DNA from 2 places in the Rahnella sp. PD4 genome. Region 2 is predicted to be linked to the other one. Evidence: predicted binding sites of a transcription regulator. Region 2 holds the regulator's gene; the other holds the start of a gene.
What was found. Region 2 encodes PurR, which represses purine synthesis genes. Its sites were predicted from a motif close to CANGCAAACGTTTGCNTG; they were not measured.
Positions count from the first base shown of each region.

Region 1: the regulator PurR is predicted to act here: its motif matches at 4,090-4,107, upstream of glyA (serine hydroxymethyltransferase).

Region 1 is NZ_JBLZQF010000002.1:801,913-807,680, reverse strand. It holds gene ACOZIO_RS08310 (GMC family oxidoreductase) at 1-1,216, shown strand, start outside; gene ACOZIO_RS08305 (cytochrome c) at 1,227-2,627, shown strand; gene hmpA (NO-inducible flavohemoprotein) at 2,691-3,881, opposite strand; gene glyA (serine hydroxymethyltransferase) at 4,210-5,463, shown strand; gene ACOZIO_RS08290 (3-phenylpropionate MFS transporter) at 5,627-5,768, shown strand, end outside.
Region 2 is NZ_JBLZQF010000001.1:861,074-866,841, forward strand. It holds gene gloA (lactoylglutathione lyase) at 1-148, shown strand, start outside; gene rnt (ribonuclease T) at 241-954, shown strand; gene ACOZIO_RS03820 (Grx4 family monothiol glutaredoxin) at 1,047-1,388, opposite strand; gene ACOZIO_RS03825 (hypothetical protein) at 1,369-1,497, opposite strand; gene ACOZIO_RS03830 (C40 family peptidase) at 1,851-2,747, shown strand; gene ACOZIO_RS03835 (YnhF family membrane protein) at 2,913-3,032, opposite strand; gene purR (HTH-type transcriptional repressor PurR) at 3,337-4,362, shown strand; gene punR (DNA-binding transcriptional activator PunR) at 4,398-5,303, opposite strand; gene punC (purine nucleoside transporter PunC) at 5,440-5,768, shown strand, end outside.

The DNA.
Region 1 (5,768 bases), on a different contig from region 2:
GCCGTTGTCATACGAAGAACTGGAACCGTTTTATTACGAAGCTGAAGTGAAAATGGGCGTCTCCGGTGCACCTGACAACGGCTCACCGCGCAACCAGCCCTTCCCGATGGAACCGGTCGCCGAATCCTGGCTGCAACAGCGTTTTCGTGAGCGACTGGCACCTGGCGGTTATGACGTGATTGTTAACACTACCGCGCGTAACAGCCGTAACTATGACGGACGTCCGGCCTGTTGCGGTAACAATAACTGCATGCCGATTTGCCCGATCGACGCACAATATCACGGCGGCATCGCTGCGCAGGCTGCTGAGGCGGCGGGCGCAAAACTTATTACCAACGCCGTGGTTTACCGTCTGGAACATGACGAAAAAGGCCGCATTGTCGCCGCGCATTATTATGATCCGGATAAAGGTGAGCATAAAGTCACGGCGAAAAACTTCGTTCTGGCAGCCAACGGCATTGAAAGCCCGAAACTGCTGCTGATTTCTGCCAGTGATAAATATCCGGACGGGCTGGCAAACAGTTCCGGCACCGTCGGGCGTCACCTGATGGATCACCCGAGTAATTCTCTGACGTTTGAAACCGAAGAACCGTTGTGGGCAGGGCGCGGGCCGATGAGCCCGGCTTCAATCAACAGCCTGCGCGACGGCGATTTCCGTAAAGATTACGCCTCGTTCCGTATCGATATCGCCAACTCTTCCCAGGTGCAGTCGGTCACGCAGGATTTGCTGGCGGAAGGCGTCTACGGCATCAGTCTGGATAACGAAATTCGTCGCCGGGCGTCGCACCAGACCAGCCTGAAAAACGTGATGGAACAGCTGCCCAATTACGATAACCGCATCATTCTCAGCGATAAAAAAGACAAACTGGGTATTCCGAAACCGGCAGCGATTTACCACATGGATGATTATGTGCATCGCGGTATGGCGCGTGCGGTGAAGGAATACACCGAAATTGCCCGACTGATGGGGGGCACCAACTTACGCTTCAGTAAGCCGGGCGTTTACGGCAACAACCAGCACATCACCGGCACGATGAGCATGGGTCATGACCCGAAAGATTCTGTGGTAGATGCATTCGGACGCACCCATGACCATGAAAATCTGTTCATCACCAGTACCGGCGTGATGCCAACCTCGGCCACGGTCAATTCCACGCTGACCGCTGTTGCGCTGGCATTACGTACCGCTGATCATCTTGCCAAAACTGCGCTATAGGCTGACTGACATGACTCTGAACCGTTTCACTTACAAACGTCTGACGGGCGCGTTGCTGGCCTTTGGCCTGAGCCTGACTGCGGGCACGGCTTACGCCGCGTTATCGCCGGAGCAGGATGCGCTGATCAGGAAAGGCGAATATATCGCAGTAGCCGGAGACTGTGTGGCATGCCATTCCACCGAAGGTGGCAAGCCGTTTGCCGGCGGCCTCGGGCTGGCGACGCCGCTGGGCACCATTTATTCGAGCAACATCACACCCTCTAAAAAAGACGGTATCGGTAATTACACGCTGGAACAGTTTGAACATGCAGTGCGCGACGGCGTGCGCGGCGATGGCGCGAATCTGTATCCGGCGATGCCCTACACCTCGTATGCCAAAATCAGCGATGACGATATGAAAGCGTTGTATGCCTATTTTATGCAGGGTGTATCACCGGTGGATGTGCCATCAACGCCGACAGCATTGCCGTTCCCGTTCAACGTGCGTCTGTCGATGGCGGGCTGGAACTTGTTGTTCCTCGAAAAAGGGGCGTTTAAAGCCGATCCGTCGAAAAGCGATCAGATCAACCGGGGGGCCTATCTTGGCGAAGCACTCGCACACTGCAGCACTTGCCATACGCCACGTAATGCGCTGATGGCAGAGCAGGGCGATAAAGCGCTGAGCGGCAGCAGTCTGGGCACCTGGTTTGCACCGAACATTACGTCGGATGCGGTCAGCGGTATTGGCAACTGGAGCACGGATGAAATTGCCGGTTACCTGAAAACGGGTCACGCACCGGGCAAGGCGCAGGCGGCAGGGCCGATGGCTGAAGCGATTGACCACAGCCTGAGCCATCTGAGCGACAGCGATTTGCAGGCGATTGCCGTCTGGCTGAAACAAACCACGCCGGTCAGTCAGGAAGGACAGGCGAAAGCCGCCGATCAGTTCGGATCACCGGCGAATTATGTCGATACGCTGCGTGGCGTTCCGCGTCCGGCTGACGCCGGAAAAATGACCGGCTGGCAGGTGTATGACGGTTATTGTGCCAGTTGCCATCAGCCCGACGGGCGTGGCAGCAAAGACGGTGGCCTGCCGTCGCTGATGAATAACACTGCGCTGGGACATCTGAACAGCGACAATCTGGTGATGGCGATTTTACATGGCGTGCAGCGCGGGCCGGAAAACAAAGATGTCGCGATGCCGGCCTTTGAGCATTTACTGTCAGATACGCAGGTCGCTACGCTGAGCAATCAGCTGTTGAAGCAGTTTGGCAACGATCAGGCGAAAGTTACGCCGGAGCGGGTGAAAGAATTGCGTGCAGGCGGCAAACCTTCGCCGCTGCTGGAACTGGCGCACTGGGGAATGGGCATTGCCGGGCTGGTGGTTATCCTGCTGATTGCTTTATTCTTTATGCGTCGCCGTCGTCCTTAATACCTGCTGACGCAGCAATAATAAAGGCTGACATTCTGTGTCAGCCTTTTTTTCGTGCAGGGATTAAATCACTTTATGCGGGCCGAAACATTCGTAGTGAATGTTAGCTTCGCTGATGTTCATCGCCAGCAGTTGTCTGGCGACGAACTGCATAAAGCCCACCGGTCCGCACAGATAGAAATGCATGTCCGGGGTGCTCAGTGACCCGCTGACTTTGCTCAGATCCATCAGTCCCTGATACTGGAAATCTTCTCCGGGTAAATCATCAGCCTGTGGCAGGTTATACCAGACATGATGTTCCAGTTGCGGCAGGCTTTCCTGCGCGTTTTTCACTTCACCGGCAAACGCATGCACCGCGCCGTTTTCCGCGGCGTGCAACCACTGAACCGGGGCAGGGTGTCCGCGCTGTGCCAGTGTGTTGAGCATGCCTAACATTGGCGTCTGACCGACACCGGCGGATATCAGCGCCACCGGCGTGATATCGCTGATGTCCATAAAGAAATCACCGTGCGGGGCGGCAAGATGAATAATATCGCCCGGTTGCGCGAAATTATGCAGGAAGTTGGACACCGCACCTTGCCCTTCGCGTTTTACCGCGATGCGGTAGCTTTTGCCATTCGGTGCCTGTGTCAGGGAATACTGACGGATTTCCTGATTCTCCAGTGAAGCATCACGAATATACACCGCCAGATATTGCCCCGGTTTGAAGTCCGCCACCGGTTTACCATCGACAGGCTCCAGCACGAAAGAGGTAATGAGCTCACTTTGCGGTTGTTTTTCGGCAATACGGAATTCACGCGTACCGTGCCAGCCACCGGTTTTTTCTGCACTGTCCTGATAAATTTCAGCTTCACGGTTGATAAACACATCCGCCAGCACGCCATAGGCTTTGCCCCACGCATCCAGCACTTCCTGGCCCGGACTGAACATTTCATCCAGCGTTGCCAGCAGGTGAGTCCCGACAATATTGTATTGCTCAGGCTGAATGGTAAAACTGGTGTGCTTTTGCGCGATGCGCTCCACGGCAGGCAGCAGCGCCGCCAGGTTTTCAATATTGGCGGCGTAAGCGCAGATGGCATCGAACAGCGCCTGACGCTGATCGCCGTTGCGCTGGTTGCTCATATTAAAGATGTCTTTCAGCTCGGGGTTATGTGTGAACATGCGGTCATAGAAGTGTGCGGTCAGTTTCGGGCCAGTCACAGCGAGCAAAGGGATAGTGGATTTAACGGTGGCGATAGTGGCTGAATCAAGCATGGTGAACTCCGGCTCTGTGAGAATTTTATATAACATGCATTTAAAATGCATGTTATATAAACCGACTATTGCTGTAAACCCCCCTAAAGGGGTAAGGGCTTTCCCCCGCAGGGGCCGGGTCACAAAGCTGAAATTTGTGCATGACCGGGTGAATAAATATCTCTTGATTATGGGCAGAGGTTCGCAGATCAAAGCCTTGCTGTATCTGGAGCCAATCGTTTGCCTAAAAACCTCAAACTGACCCTATCCGAAGGCCGCTTAAACATTTACACTGTGGCGCAGAACCCGGAAGGGGCTTTTTTTTAGTTTGTTGAGTCAGGAGATGCGGATGTTAAAGCGTGAAATGAACATTGCCGATTATGATGCTGAGCTGTGGGCAGCAATGGAAAAAGAAGTTGTTCGTCAGGAAGAACATATCGAGCTGATTGCGTCAGAAAACTATACCAGCCCGCGTGTCATGCAGGCTCAGGGTTCGCAACTGACCAACAAATATGCCGAAGGCTATCCGGGCAAACGTTATTATGGTGGCTGTGAGTACGTCGACATCGTAGAACAACTGGCCATCGACCGTGCAAAAGAATTGTTCGGTGCAGATTTCGCCAACGTTCAGCCGCACTCCGGCTCACAGGCAAATTTCGCGGTGTATACCGCATTGCTGCAACCGGGCGACACTATTCTGGGGATGAACCTTGGCCATGGTGGTCACCTGACTCACGGTTCACCGGTTAACCTTTCCGGCAAACTGTATAACGTGGTGCCTTATGGCATCGACGAAAGCGGCGATATCGATTACGAAGACGTGAAACGTCAGGCCGAAGCGCATAAACCAAAAATGATCATCGGCGGCTTCTCCGCATTCTCCGGTATCGTTGACTGGGCAAAAATGCGTGAAATTGCCGACAGCGTTGGTGCTTACTTCTTCGTTGATATGGCACACGTTGCCGGTCTGATTGCTGCAGGCGTTTACCCGAACCCGGTTCCTCACGCACATATCGTGACCACCACCACGCACAAAACGCTGGCCGGTCCACGCGGCGGTCTGATTCTGGCGAAAGGCGGTGACGAAGAGTTCTATAAAAAACTCAATTCCGCTGTCTTCCCGGGTGGCCAGGGCGGCCCGCTGATGCACGTGATTGCCGGTAAAGCAGTCGCACTGAAAGAAGCGATGGAGCCTGAGTTCAAAGCTTACCAGCAACAGGTGGCTAAAAACGCACAGGCCATGGTGGCTGTGGTGCTGGAACGCGGCTACAAAGTGGTATCCGGCGGCACACACAACCATCTGTTCCTGATGGATCTGGTGGATAAAAACCTGACCGGTAAAGAAGCGGATGCTGCACTGGGCCGCGCTAACATCACTGTGAACAAAAACAGCGTGCCTAACGATCCGAAGAGCCCGTTTGTGACTTCCGGTGTGCGTATCGGTACACCAGCCGTCACCCGTCGCGGTTTCAAAGAAGCCGAAGCGCGTGAACTGGCTGGCTGGATCTGTGACGTGCTGGACAACGTGAACGATGAAGCAACCATCGAACGCGTTAAACAGAAAGTGCTCGACATCTGTGCACGCTTCCCGGTTTACGCGTAATATTTGCGAAGCCGTTAAGCTGCGAAAACCCGCTCCGGCGGGTTTTTTTATGGGCATGTATCAGAATTTGTGAGCTGGCAGACATTCCTGAAGTCAGAAAGCGTCTGCGGATTGCTAGCGATTGTGAGCTTTGTCAAAGTATTGGCCTCACACCGGAGGATTTATGGAATTGCGTTCCACGCGCTGGCTTGCACTCAGTTATTTCACCTACTTTTTCAGTTACGGTATTTTTCTTCCCTTCTGGGGCTTGTGGCTCAAAGGCGAGGGGATCTCCTCCGAAAGCATCGGCCTGCTGCTCGGTGCCG
Region 2 (5,768 bases):
TGACATCCGTAATGCGGGTGGGAAAGTGACCCGTGAAGCGGGCCCGGTCAAAGGCGGCTCCACTATTATCGCGTTTGTTGAAGATCCGGACGGTTACAAAATCGAACTGATCGAATCCAGACACGCAGGACAGGGGCTGGGTAATTAAATTTCCCCGACCACCGACTGGGGCGCAATCGCGCCCTTTTTTATTGCCTGATTTTTGCCACAACCCTGCAAGCGGCGGCAAAATTTGTCATAATGCGCGCTGAATTCGATGAAGATAAGAAACTAATGGCCGAGAATAGTGACATTAACGCCCTGAGAGGCCGTTTTCGTGGTTTTTATCCCGTGGTTATCGATGTAGAAACCGCCGGATTTAATGCCAGAACCGATGCGCTGCTGGAAATTGCAGCGATCACGCTGAAGATGGATCAGGACGGCTGGCTGCAAAGCGATGAGACCGTGCATTTCCACGTCGAGCCTTTTGAAGGTGCGATACTGGTGCCGGAAGCGCTGGCATTTAACGGTATCGATCCGACCAATCCGTTACGCGGCGCAGTCAGTGAATATGAAGCCCTGCATGAGATTTTCAAAGTCATCCGCAAAGGAATGAAAGAGCAGAACTGTAACCGTGCGATCATTGTGGCGCACAACGCGAATTTTGATCACAGTTTCCTCATGGCAGCGGCCGAACGTGCCGGGCTGAAACGTAATCCGTTCCACCCTTTTGCTACGTTTGATACTGCCGCGCTAAGCGGGCTGGTACTCGGGCAAACGGTGCTGGCAAAAGCCTGTATCAGTGCGGGTATCGATTTTGACAGCAGCCAGGCACATTCTGCGTTGTATGATACCGAGCGCACGGCCGAGTTGTTCTGCGAACTGGTAAACCGATGGAAACGCCTTGGCGGCTGGCCTCTGGTGCTTTCAGACGAACAAGCCGAAGACGAAACGGCGTCTGAAGAAAATCAGTAATGACGACTTTCCGGCGGACTGAAAACAAAAAAGAGCGACATCATGTCGCTCTTCATATTTTCCGGTCGAAAAGCCGGTGATCTTCCGTAGTATTACTCTTCAGAAGATTTGTATTTCTCAGCAGTTTCTTTGATCAACTGCTGCAGCTCGCCGCGCTGGAACATCTCAACCACGATGTCGCAGCCGCCAACCAGTTCGCCGTCCACCCACAATTGTGGGAACGTTGGCCAGTTAGCAAACTTTGGCATCTCAGCACGGATGTCCGGGTTCTGCAGGATATCCACGTAAGCAAAACGTTCGCCACAGGCAGAAAGCGCCTGAACAGCCTGAGCAGAGAAACCGCAGCTTGGCAGTTTTGGCGAACCTTTCATGTACAGCAGAATCGGGTTTTCAGAAACTTGCTTCTGAATCTTTTCAATAGTTGGAGTAGTCATTTCTTGCTTCCTCAAGCCGGTACAGGCTGTCACGATCATTGCTCTTCACGCGCAGCACAAAGAGACGGTGTACAATCACAATACCTTCTATTGTAACGACGGCAGCCATCAGATAAAAACGCCATTTTTTGTGGGGTCTTTCTCAGTGCTGACAATTTATTTAACCATTTTTAGCGGGTGCGCTCAGGCTCACATATTTAAACATTCATCGGGAATAACATTTCCGGCGTTCATCAATCCGATCAAATTTGCAGAATTCCACTGATTAACTCAAATATTAACATCATGAAAAACGGTCATTTTTTTGACTAAAAATGGCGGTTATTTCGACATAAAAAAAGCTATTAACTTTTTCTCACAATATGATCTAGAATCGAGGCAATTCGTGCTTTTTTGTCGGGTTCTTTTAGGCAATACTCTGACATCCCTGATGTTTAACCTACCACTCATGGTAACGAAGCTATGCGCTTACTGTTCACGCTTTTTGTGCTGCTCTTTACCCAGCTGTTTTTAAATATGGCACATGCGTCGCCACAGACTCGTGTCTCTGCCGATCAGCGTAAAAGTCATGTTAATCAGGCTGCGCCGGAAGAACGACGAAAGCGAAAAACGGTTGCTGCGAAAAACAGTAAAAAAACGAAAACCGCGCCCGTCACAGAACAAAAAACTCAGGATAAGAATTCGAAGAAGAAAGTGAAAAGCACCGAACTGGTTAAACGAAAGACCACGACGGAGAGAAGCGCCAAAACGCGGGCCGAAAGTAAAAAAGAAAAGACACTCAAGACCACGCGGGCCGAGAGCAAAACAGAGAGACATAGCAAAACCCGTGCCCTCGCGAAAAACAGCACGGAAAAGGCCGGTAAAAAAGAAGCCTATGGCCGGCACCGTAAAGGTAAGAAATTCGAAGAAGACAGCAAACCGATTACGCTAAGTGCAACACATAAAAAACGCTATCAGCATGCTCAGCAAACGGCCATGACCAAACTGATGCACCAGGTAGGAAAACCGTATCGCTGGGGCGGAACCTCGCCGAATACCGGTTTTGATTGCAGCGGCTTAGTTTATTATGCTTACAAAGATTTGATCCGTATAAAAATGCCACGTACAGCGAATGAAATGTATCACCTGCGCGATGCCGCTCCGGTCAAACGCGGCGAACTTGAAAGCGGTGATCTGGTGTTCTTCAGAATCAATAACCGCGGCGCGGCAGACCATGTTGGGGTTTACGTTGGCAACGGCAAGTTTATTCAGTCTCCAAGAACGGGCGAAGACATTAAAATTACTTCTCTTGGCGATGATTACTGGCAAGACCACTATGTAGGCGCACGTCGGGTAATGACCCCTAAAACGATCCGATAATAAACAATTCGTTAAGTCTGAAGGTTCGCTAATCAGCCATTGAATAGCATTTAACGAAGCGTTTCTGCAGGGAAGAACATCGGCGGTAACGGTCACTGCGTAACATTGAAAAGGGCGACGCCTGTGACAGGCGTCGCCCTTTTTTATGGCGGATCACTTATTGAATCAGTTCATTATTGCAGTGAAGCTGAAAGCGATAATCATAAGCAAAGCGCATACCGTGGTGATCAACGATAATTTCAGGTTGCTGTCCATCAAACCCCCTTTCGGATCAAATTGTGGCATTTCTTAATACCACACTCATTGTGTGCCAACGCATTTTCTCATAATTAACCTTTAAAATCTTGTGTTGAATGACAATGCGTTCCTGAGAATTTTGCTTCCACTTTCCTGCATTATAAGAGAAAATTGTCGGTTAACACGTCTGTGTGCCGGTCGATTTCACCCGAGAGCATTTCGCGCCTCATTCTGAAGAATCCACCCAATGATTTCACTGCCCTTTGAGAAGCCAGCAGTTAAATCCTCGCAGGCAAACGATTAACATAATGCTAACGTGCTGAAGCACGTGAGTTCAGGAGTCATTGTTTACATGGCAACGATTAAAGATGTCGCAAAGCGCGCTGGCGTTTCCACTACAACCGTGTCGCACGTCATCAATAAAACACGTTTCGTCGCCGAAGAAACCAAAGAAGCGGTTCTCCTTGCAATCAAAGAGTTACATTACTCTCCGAGTGCTGTAGCCCGCAGTCTGAAGGTCAATAACACTAAAACCATCGGCCTGCTGGCCACCTCAAGCGAAGCGCCCTATTTTGCCGAAGTGATTGAAGCCGTGGAAAACAGCTGCTTCTCCAAAGGCTATACGCTGATTTTGTGTAACTCGCATAATAACCTGGAGAAACAACAGGCCTACCTGCAAATGCTGGCGCAAAAACGCGTCGACGGCTTGCTGGTGATGTGCGCGGAATACCCTGATGAATTGCTCAATATGCTCGAAGAGTACCGCTCGATTCCCATGGTGGTCATGGACTGGGGTGAAGCACGCAAGAACTTTACCGACAGCATTATCGATAACGCTTTCGAAGGTGGTTACATGGCCGGTCGTTATCTGATTGAACGCGGTCATCGTGATATTGGCGTGATCCCCGGGCAACTGGCGCGTAATACCGGCGGCGGCCGCTTCCAGGGTTTTGTGAAAGCACTGACTGAAGCCAATATTCCTCTTCGTGACGAATGGGTAGTTCAGGGTGATTTCGAACCAGAGTCTGGCTACCAGGCAATGCATAAGATTCTGATGCAGAAGCATCGTCCGACTGCCGTATTTTGCGGCGGCGATGTGATGGCAATGGGTGCAATTTGTGCCGCAGACGAACTCGGCCTTCGCGTTCCTCAGGATATTTCCGTGATCGGGTACGACAATGTGCGTAACGCCCGTTACTTCTCCCCGGCGCTGACAACCGTGCATCAGCCGAAAGAACGTCTGGGTGAAATGGCCTTTACGATGTTACTGGACAGAATTGTCAGTAAGCGTGAAGAGTCCCAGACCATCGAAGTGCATCCGAAACTGGTCGAGCGCCGTTCAGTCGCCGACGGCCCGTACCGCGATTACCGTCGTTAACAAATAACAAACGCCTGCCTGTGCAGGCGTTTGTTCTAATCGCGCAGCCATTCCTGATTCATGGTGTCTGTATCGCCCATGTATTCCAACAGCCAGCTCAGTGAAGGTGAAGGATTGCTTTGATCCCACGTCAGGCAGCACGGGCTGTCAGGGAATATATTCTCCAGTGCCAGCACCTGTAATTTTCCCTGTTCAATCCACGGCATGACCCGGTGAACCGGCATCATACCCACGCATAAACCCTCAGTCAGGCATTCCAGCGCACAGGTCCAGTCCGGCACGACCAGACGCCGCTGGTTATCGAGCGTCCAGGTATCACGCTTAGGCAATGTCCGGGAAGTATCTTCCAGGCACAATGCCGGATAAGGTCGCAGTTGATCATCGTTCAGCGCACCGGATAGCTGCGCCAGCGGATGTTGCGGGCTGACGACACAATGCCAGTCCATAAATCCCATATCACGAAAACTGAAGCGCCCGCCAACCGGTATCGCGCGCGTAGCGCCGATCGCCACGTCTGCACGCCCGTCGACCAACGCATCCCAGACACCGTTAAACACTTCCGAGTGAATAATGAGTTCGGTATCCGCAAAATGGCGATAAAAATCGAGCACCAGACGCCGTGTCCGTGCGGGTTTGACAATCCGGTCGACCGCCACACGTAATTCGCCGCGCCAGCCGTTCGCCACCTGTTGACACTGCCGGCGGGTGGCTATCATTTTTTTTGTCATAACCCGTGCTTCATCGACAAAAACCTTTCCCGCTGGCGTCAGCACTACGTCACGATGTCGACGTTCAAACAACGGCACGGCCAGCCATTGTTCAAGCTGGCGGACGGTGTAACTGATGGCAGAAGGCACACGGTGTAAGTCCTGCGCAGCTGCACTAAAACTGCCGGTTCTTGCGACAGCATCAACCACTTCGAGAGCGTATTCTGACCACATAATCCAGCCTTCAATTTTTTTGATAGCAGAGTGCAAATATTAACGTTTCACAAGCCTGTTATCAAAGCGTTAAACTCCGCCCCCGGTATGAAATCTGCGTCACATCATCTGCAATAAATAAATTAACGAGACAATAATGAAACCCTCCTTTGGATTTATGCTCTATCTTGCGGGTCTGAGCATGCTGGGCTTTTTAGCCACCGATATGTATCTGCCTGCATTCAGTGCCATGCAAACCAGTCTGATGACCAGCCCCGGGATGATCAGCGCAAGTCTGAGCATTTTTCTCGGTGGATTTGCTGTTGGTCAGTTGCTGTGGGGGCCACTGTCGGACAGAATCGGCCGTAAACCGGTATTGCTTCTTGGTCTGATACTTTTTGCGTTCGGCTGTCTGGGTGTTATCTGGGTTGAGAATGTACGCGCTCTTCTGGCCCTGCGTTTCTTACAGGCCATAGGCGTGTGTGC